2 regions of the Rossellomorea sp. LJF3 genome follow, and region 1 is predicted to be linked to the other one. Evidence: riboswitches for the same ligand, from Rfam matches in the RefSeq annotation. Region 1 holds a riboswitch; the other holds the start of a gene.

Region 1 (4,433 bases):
GGGATGCTCATCAAACGTCCAATCACGACGGATGGAAGCAAGGTGACCGTAGGTTTTAAAGAAGAAACGTTCGAGGAAACCTGGAAGTAAAAATGGGTAAGTGATTTCCGATGAAAAAGTTTCATTATTCACACTTAGTTTTCTTGCTTTTTCGATGAAAAGTGTGTCAATATTAGGTTGTATAACTAGCATTTGGAGGGATAGAGAATGAGTACACCGAAAGAACTTCGTTATTCAGAAGAACACGAGTGGGTCAAAGTTGAAGGGGAAAATGTACGCGTAGGAATCACATCATTTGCACAATCTGAGCTGGGCGATATCGTATTCGTCGAGTTACCTGAAGTTGGAGATGAAATCAAAGCGGACGAGCCTTTCGGCAGTGTTGAATCGGTAAAGACCGTTTCTGAGCTATACGCACCTGTTTCCGGTAAGGTTGTAGAAGTGAATGAAGAGCTTTCCGACAGCCCTGAATTCGTGAACGAATCACCTTATGAAAAAGCATGGATGGTCGTTGTGGAACCTTCAGATGCTGGAGAAGTAGACAAGCTGATGACAGCTGAAGAGTATGATAGAATGATCAATGAAGGATAATTTCCATCCCGACACCTTGAGATTTCTCAAGGTGTTTTGTTTTTCTTTTTGGGCATCATATGGGTATGCGTAAAAAGAAAGGATGAATACGTATGGTACTTGAACCAAAGAAATTAGATGTCACAAGCAGGGTGACAGGCAGGCTTAAAAATGGTGAAGTCGAATTATTCCTCGACGGTCAGGCAATCGGCAGAATGTCCCTGCCCCTTGATGGATTGACAATGGAACCGAACTTCGAAGCAAAAGAAAATAAAATTTATCAAAACTATACTTCCACTGAAGGCCAAGATGCGAGATACACGGATTGTGACGAAGGTGGATGGTGTTAAAGGTGACCCGGGGTGCCAGATTCGTGTATGGATCTGGCACCATTTCTATAAGCAATGAAACAAACCACTTGCACTATTTTTTGTAAACATGAGAAAATATGAGTAGAAAGTGGACATCATCTCTTGTTATCTGAATATACTATCCTAATCTTATTTCTGAAAGATAAGGTGATGATCATGATGGAACTTGACGAAAAGGTAATCATTGTCGAAGGTACAACCGACAAGCGGAAAGTAAGAGGAATAATCAAAGAACCGATTGAAATTATTTGCACGAATGGAACGATCAGCATCACAAAAATGGACGAACTCATCGATGAGCTGTTCGAAAGGGATGTATACATCCTCGTCGATGCAGATGATGCGGGGGAGAAGTTACGCAAACAGTTCAAGCGTGAATTCCCTGAAGCGGAACACCTTTATATCGACCGGATGTATAAGGAAGTGGCCGCTGCTCCGGAATATCATCTTGCCTCCGTTCTCATTGGTGCAAATATCGATGTGCATAAAGAATATCTTGGAAAAAGGATGATTTAGTTTTGTTGGAGGTAAGCCAGACAGAAGAATTAAACGAATCGATCAAATACCATGCGTTTGAAGCCGTTTATCTATATACACCGATGTGTGGTACATGTCAGGTCGCGGGTAAAATGTTGGAAGTGGTCGAGAAACTCCCCCAGTCATTTCATTTTGCAAAGGCGAATCTGAACTATCTGCCTCAATTCGCAGAAGAACAATCCATTGAAAGCGTCCCCTGCCTTCTTTTATTTAAAGATGGACAGGAAATGGAGAGAATCTATGCCTTTCAATCCGTACCATTCCTATACGAAACCATCAACAAAATCCAAAGCAGTTAGTGGGGATAAGAGACCTTTGTGAAAGGTCTTTTTATTTTGTCTTCACCAGCTTTAGAAATAGGATGAAATTGCCCCCAGTCGCATATTTATCTAATTTGAGAAGTACATGATTAGTGTTGATTGGAGCGGAAGAGGCTCAACTCACGCCCCGAGGAAAGCGAGCATCTGGAGCGGAAATCAACCAGCACGGTGCTGATAAGAACAGAAAAGTTTATGAAAACAGTGATTTTCTTTCTACAAACGAGGACATATTTCTTGGGAAATGTTTCGAATCCCATCGTTTTTTGACTGGTCATCACCCAATTTCTTACTGTTCGACAAATAAGATAAACTCATTCAAAACATGTCGAGAATGTCTAAAAGGGAAAAATGCCTATAAGTGGAATTGATACTATATAGAAGTTTCACTGGGAGGGTATTCATGCGAATATATTTAGAGGAATTAGTAGATCAGTGTCATTCAAGGTATCACTTACGACTCTTGTTTCCGGACAGCCCATTTATTCTTCAGTTTCGATGTGAAAAGGAACAATACGAAATCTCCATTTCAAACAGAGGTTGTGCTGTATTGACTGATGGCAGCAGGGAATCTCATTTTGTCATTGAGGGACAAGAAAAGGACATGCTATCCCTGCTTACAGGAGAAGATCGATTGTCACAACTGATCGAAAACGGCATCCTGGAGGTCAGGGGAGGATACCGCCAGCTATTATTTATAGAGTCCATCCTTTGGCTGACAAGGTCCAGGGTCAAGGAACCGGTCCAAGTTTAAAAAACGTGAGAAAAAAGAATTGACACATTTCTATTTTCGATGATAGAATCTCTCTTGTAGCGAATTTTCAGAGTCTTCAACAATTCAAAAAATTAAATAAATCGATACTTTACTCTTATTTAGAGAGGTGGAGGGACGTGCCCTATGAAGCCCGGCAACCGTCAATGAAAATTGAAATGGTGCCAATTCACTCAAAGCAATTGCTTTGAAAGATGAGAGAAAGGATAGTCCTATATATGATTATGCCTTTCTGCTTATCGCAGGAAGGCATTTTTTATTGTATACGTAAAGGCTGTGGGAATTGCAAGCGCAACTATAATTCTAATTATAAATGTCTCGTTTTACTCGGAAAGAAGGTGGAGACAGCATGATTACCATTTCAGATGTGAAAAAAATCTATCAATCAAAATCAGGAGCGATTTCAGCCGTCGATGGCGTCAACATCGACATTGGCCAAGGAGAAATTTTTGGAGTGATTGGCTATAGTGGGGCAGGTAAAAGTACGTTGATCAGGATGCTCAATGGACTTGAAGTTCCCACAAATGGAACCGTCAACGTGAATGGACAGATCGTTTCCCAAGTGAAAGGGAAAGATCTTCGGCAGGCGAGGCAGTCAATCGGGATGATCTTTCAGCATTTCAATCTCCTTTGGTCGCGTACAGTACTTGAAAATATCCAGTTTCCATTAGAAATCGCCGGAGTTTCTAAGAAGGAGAGAGTGCGAAGGGCCAATGAATTATTGGAGCTGGTGGGATTGGATGGGAGAGGAGACGCCTATCCATCCCAATTGAGCGGTGGACAGAAGCAGAGGGTCGGGATTGCGAGATCCCTTGCAAATAATCCAAACGTCCTTCTTTGTGACGAAGCCACCTCTGCTTTAGATCCGCAAACAACCGATTCCATCCTTGATTTATTGGTGGATATTAATAAACGTTTAGGTCTGACCATCGTCCTGATCACCCATGAAATGCATGTGATCAAAAAAATCTGTCATCGTGTGGCAGTCATGGAACAAGGGAAGGTGGTAGAGCTTGGGGATGTTCTTGAAGTGTTCAGAAACCCTAAAGAGCAGGTGACGAAGCGATTTGTGAGAGAAGTATCTCAAGTGGAAGAAACAGGGGAAACGATCGATCACCTATTGGCTCAGTATCCGAAAGGAAAAGTATTGAAATTCACCTTCGTTGGTGAATCGACTGAGCAACCGCTCATTACCAGCTTGATCCGAAGATTCGACCTGGATGTCAATATCCTTCAAGGACAGATTTCCCAAACGCAAAAAGGGGCTTATGGTACGCTATTCGTCCATCTTGACGGAAACGAAGAGACGATTCAGGCAGCCGTTGCCTTCGCTGAGAAACAGATGGTCAAAGTGGAGGTGATCGGAGGATGATAGAAAATATATTTCCGAATGTGGACTGGGAGAAGATGTGGGAAGCGACTGTTGAAACCCTTTATATGACGGGGATGTCAGTCCTGATTACCTTCATAGTAGGACTGATTCTTGGAATCCTGTTATTTCTTACATCCAAGGAGAATTTATGGGAAAACAAGCTTACTTATACGGTGACCAGTGCAGTGGTCAATGTATTCCGCTCGATTCCCTTCATTATCCTGATTGTATTACTGATTCCATTTACAAAATTTTTATTGGATACCATCCGTGGGGCGAACGCGGCCCTTCCTGCCCTGATCATCGGAGCAGCACCGTTTTATGCACGCATGGTGGAAATCGCATTAAGAGAAGTGAACAAAGGCGTCATTGAAGCGGCGAAAGCGATGGGAGCGAAGACAAGCACAATCATATGGAAAGTGCTTATTCCCGAATCTCTTCCGGCTTTGGTTTCAGGTATCACGGTAACAGCCATCGCCCTGGTGGGGTACACG
Region 2 (4,433 bases), on a different contig from region 1:
TGTATAATGAACAGAAGAAATCAGTCAAAAAGGATGCCTTCATTTATAGAAGCAATAGGATGTGAACTTATGGCAACCATCAAAGATGTGGCTAAGCTTTCCGGAGTCGCTGTTTCGACCGCTTCTTATGCCTTGAACAACAGTAAGAAAGTCAGTGAAGAAACACGACAGAAAGTGTTAGCGGCAGCCAAACAATTGAATTACCAAAAAAACGGGCTTGCTTCCGATTTGAAGCGGACAAGCACGAATACCATCGCCTTGATCCTGAGCGATCTATCAGGACCTTACTATTCTGAACTCATCAAGGGCGTACAGGATGTGACCTCCACGAACGGATATGATTTGATCGCCTGCAGTTCCATCGGGGGAGCACAGTCCACCGCCGTGAAATTTTTAAAAGAAAAAAGGGTCGATGGCGTCATCATCCTTGCTCATAATATCGATGACGGGACCATCCTGGAATCGGCAAGGGAAGGCTTTCCGATCGTGGTCCTGGACCGGAGCCTCAAAAGCGATTACGTCACCCAGATCGAAGTCGATAATGTTCACGGAGCGTTCGTGGCAACGGAACACTTGATTGAGAGTGGGAGCCGTGACATCGCGTTTATCAGCGGACCTTACAACTCCCATGATAACGAGCTTCGTTTCCAGGGTTACCGTGAAGCTTTGGACAAACACGGGATCGACTATAAGTCGAAATGGAAAGTATCCGGGGGCTTCACCCGAGAAGGGGGCTACCAGGCGACCAAAATGCTGATCGCGCAACGGGATGTCCCACAGGCCATTTTCTATGCAAACGATGAGATGGCCATCGGCGGCTTGCAGGCACTGAACGAAAAAAACATTTCTGTTCCAGGGGATATTTCCATCATTGGCTTTGACGACATCCAACTGTCAGAATACGTGTCCCCGCCACTGACAACCATGCGGCAGCCGAAATATGAAGCGGGTGCGCTTGCCGTTCACCTGATCTTTCAGATGCTCTTGAAGGAAGAGGTCGATTCGTATTACAAACTCACAACGGAGCTGATAGAGAGGGATTCGGTGAAAAGTCGTTGACTGAGTGGAAGAACTTGACCTTTCCTGCATGGGAGAGGTCGTTTTTTTGTATGTTAAAAATCTTTCGTTGCTGCGGCAGTAAAGATAACGCTTACATAAAAATACTCCCGAAATCCACTATTGACTTCCCGTCCCATACCCAGTATTATCCTCTATAAGATAAATTTTTGAAAATTACATACATTCAATTATCCAGAGTGACCGAGGGATCAGGCCCTATGACGTCCGGCAACCTCCAGTATTGGAACGGTGCTAATTCCTGCAGGATGATTTCATTCTGAGAGATAAGTCGAGATAAACAGGCGATGCTTCTTTCAGTTGAAAGAGGCATTTTTTATTGGAGAAAAAGGGGTGTGCACATTGATCGAGATTCGGAATCTAGTAAAAACGTACAAAACGAAAAAGCAAACGGTGGTCGGTGTCGACAACGTCTCTGTCACCATCAAAAAAGGGGAGATCTTCGGGATCGTTGGATACAGCGGAGCGGGGAAGAGCTCACTCATTCGCTGCCTGAATCTATTAGAAACCCCGACATCAGGGGAAATCATCATCGATGGACAGGATTTTACGAAGCTCACATCCAAGGAGTTAAGACTTGCCCGGCAAAAAACGAGCATGATCTTCCAGCACTTTCACCTGATCAAATCGAAGACGGTGTTTGATAATCTCGCCTTTGCTCTGAAAGCGGCACATGTACCGAAAGCGAACATCAAACCAAGGGTCGTCGAGCTCCTGGAGATGGTCGGCCTCTCAGACAAAGCCGACGCCTACCCGGCCCAGCTCAGCGGGGGACAAAAGCAGAGAGTCGGGATCGCAAGGGCGCTTGCCAACAACCCATCGGTATTACTGTGTGATGAAGCGACGTCGGCCCTCGATCCGAATACAACGAAATCGATCTTGAAACTTTTGAAAAAAATCAACAAGGAACTGGGCTTGACGATCGTGCTCATCACCCACGAAATGGAAGTGGTGAAGGAAATCTGCGACAGGATGGCCGTGATGCAGGAAGGGAAGATCGTGGAGGAAGGTCCCGTGTATGATCTGTTTGCCGAACCAAAACAGGCTTTGACGAAGCAGTTCATCGAAACGATTCTCCAATTCGAACTGCCGCAGCACCTGGTAGAATCGAGAAAAGGGAAGCTCATCAAGATTCAATTCAAAGGATCCATCGCCGAGGAAAGCGTCGTATCAGAGGTGTTTCAGCGCTACAAGGTGCGGGGGAATATCCTCCATGGCAAGATCGAATATATTCAGGATGTCCCACTCGGGATCTTCATTATGGAGCTGATAGGATCAGCTGATGAAATCGAAGCGGCGATCCGTTATATCACGGCGAAGACGCAAAGCCTGGAGGTGCTGGAGGATGCTGCCTGATTCATTGACTTCTATATTGCCAGAATTGAATAAAGCCTTTTTTGAAACGGTGTATATGGTGGGGATTTCACTGGCTGTAGCGATCATAGTGGGACTGCCGTTGGGGATTCTTCTATTCGTCACAGACAAGGGACTGTTCCTGCAAAATAGTTTCATTAAAAAAGTCGTCGGATTCGTGGTGAACATGGTCCGTTCTGTTCCATTCATTATTCTATTAGTCGCACTCTTACCCTTAACCAAACTATTGACCGGGACAACGATCGGACCGACAGCGGCATCCGTATCACTCTCGGTAGCGGGCATTCCGTTTTTTGCGAGAATGGTAGAAACGTCCCTCAGGGAGATTGATAAAGGCGTCATCGAAGCCTCGGTTTCCGTTGGGGCGAGTCCATGGATGATCATCAAGGACGTGCTGTTACCGGAAGCGCGGCCTGCCGTCATTCAGGCGATTACGATTACAACGATCAGTTTAGTCGCCTATTCTGCCATGGCCGGCATTGTAGGCGGAGGAGGAGTCGGTGACCTGGCGATTCGCTTCGGATATTACAGGTACGATAACACGGTGATGATCACCACCGTCGTCATTCTGATTTGTTTGGTTCAGCTCATCCAATATACGGGTGATGTGTTTGCAAGACTGGTGGATAAACGATAAATAGGGGGAACAACAAGTGAAAAAGTGGATTCTAGTAGCAGCATTAGGATTAACAGTGAGCTTACTGGCTGCCTGCGGCGGAGAAGAGGCAAGCTCGGAAGACAAAAAAGAAGTAACCATCGGAGCCACATCAGGTCCATACAGTGATATGGTGACCAAAGCAATCAAGCCTGGTCTTGAAGAAAAAGGCTATAAGGTTGAAGTGAAGGAATTCAGTGATTACATACAGCCGAACAACGCACTCTCAGAAGGGGACCTGGATGCAAACCTGTTCCAGCACAAAATCTACATGGAAACCTTCGCGAAGCAACATAATATGGATTTATCTGAAGTGATTGTCGTACCGACGGCGCCGATGGGGATCTACTCACAGAAGTTCAATTCCATCAAGGACATCAAAGAAGGCAGTGCCATCGCGATCCCGAATGATCCGACGAACGCCGCACGTGCCTTTCAAATCCTGGAAGATGCCAAGCTGATCACGTTGAAGCCGGACACAGATCCATTGACCGTATCCGAAAAAGACATTGATGAAAACGTGAAAAACCTGCAGTTCAAACCGATCGAAGCGGCACAGCTTCCAAGGGCTGTCGACAGTGTCGATCTATCAGCAGTACCTGGGAACTATGCACTGGCAGCGGACATGGACCTTCTCGATGCCCTGCAACTGGAGGACATGCCTGACCAATACCGAAACCGAGTAGTCATGAACACAAAAGACGTTGACTCACAACTCGCCAAAGACATCAAAGCAGTCGTCGAAGCAAACCAATTCGAAAAAACCATCGACAAAGAATTCAAAGGCTTCGGCAAACCGGAGTGGATGGAGTAGAGGGACGGAGTAGAGGGACGGACCTCCATTTTCACCGTAATCAAATAGCAGAACGTGATAGGGACGGGCTTCCGCATGAAAATGCGGAGGTCCGTCCCTCAACTATTATAGGCAGCACTTCTTATATTTCTTTCCGCTTCCGCACGGGCAGGGGTCGTTGCGTCCGACTTTGTCTCCTATTTGGACGGGTTGAGTTACGAGGAGTGGTTGCTCATCCAATGAATGCTTTTCCACTTCTTCGATGAAACTCTTCCACTGTGAAAGCTTCGGGTGATCGATCCCATTCATGACGCAGTTCACGTATAGGGATTCTTCGAGACAAAGCATGTTTTCATCATAGCCTCCTTCGATGAGTGCTTCGATTTTGGGAATCGCCTCAGCTGATAACTGCTGACATAAATAATCAGCGATCAGTGTTTTAGCGGTAAGGTCATCTGTTTGATCAAATAATCGTAACAGTGCTTGTTCCGCCTCTACGCTCTTTATTCTGCCTAATACATCCAGGGTATAGAA

The links. Region 1 has a riboswitch for S-adenosylmethionine ahead of V8G47_RS07350 (methionine ABC transporter ATP-binding protein). Riboswitches for the same ligand answer to the same signal wherever they lie in the genome.
Region 2: it holds a riboswitch for S-adenosylmethionine, as region 1 does, so the genes downstream of both, V8G47_RS08945 (methionine ABC transporter ATP-binding protein) here and V8G47_RS07350 (methionine ABC transporter ATP-binding protein) in region 1, are expected to answer to the same signal.

What each region holds. Positions count from the first base shown of each region.
Region 1 is NZ_JBANLY010000005.1:107,476-111,908, reverse strand. Features, by position in the region: gene V8G47_RS07380 (arsenate reductase family protein) at 1-90, shown strand, start outside; gene gcvH (glycine cleavage system protein GcvH) at 208-591, shown strand; gene V8G47_RS07370 (YusG family protein) at 684-920, shown strand; gene V8G47_RS07365 (toprim domain-containing protein) at 1,101-1,457, shown strand; gene V8G47_RS07360 (thioredoxin family protein) at 1,460-1,777, shown strand; gene V8G47_RS07355 (SCP2 sterol-binding domain-containing protein) at 2,199-2,549, shown strand; SAM riboswitch class I at 2,662-2,768, shown strand; gene V8G47_RS07350 (methionine ABC transporter ATP-binding protein) at 2,917-3,939, shown strand; gene V8G47_RS07345 (methionine ABC transporter permease) at 3,936-4,433, shown strand, end outside.
Region 2 is NZ_JBANLY010000007.1:44,830-49,262, forward strand. Features, by position in the region: gene V8G47_RS08940 (LacI family DNA-binding transcriptional regulator) at 70-1,059, shown strand; SAM riboswitch class I at 1,245-1,350, shown strand; gene V8G47_RS08945 (methionine ABC transporter ATP-binding protein) at 1,420-2,433, shown strand; gene V8G47_RS08950 (methionine ABC transporter permease) at 2,423-3,088, shown strand; gene V8G47_RS08955 (MetQ/NlpA family ABC transporter substrate-binding protein) at 3,105-3,920, shown strand; gene V8G47_RS08960 (SEC-C metal-binding domain-containing protein) at 4,026-4,433, opposite strand, start outside.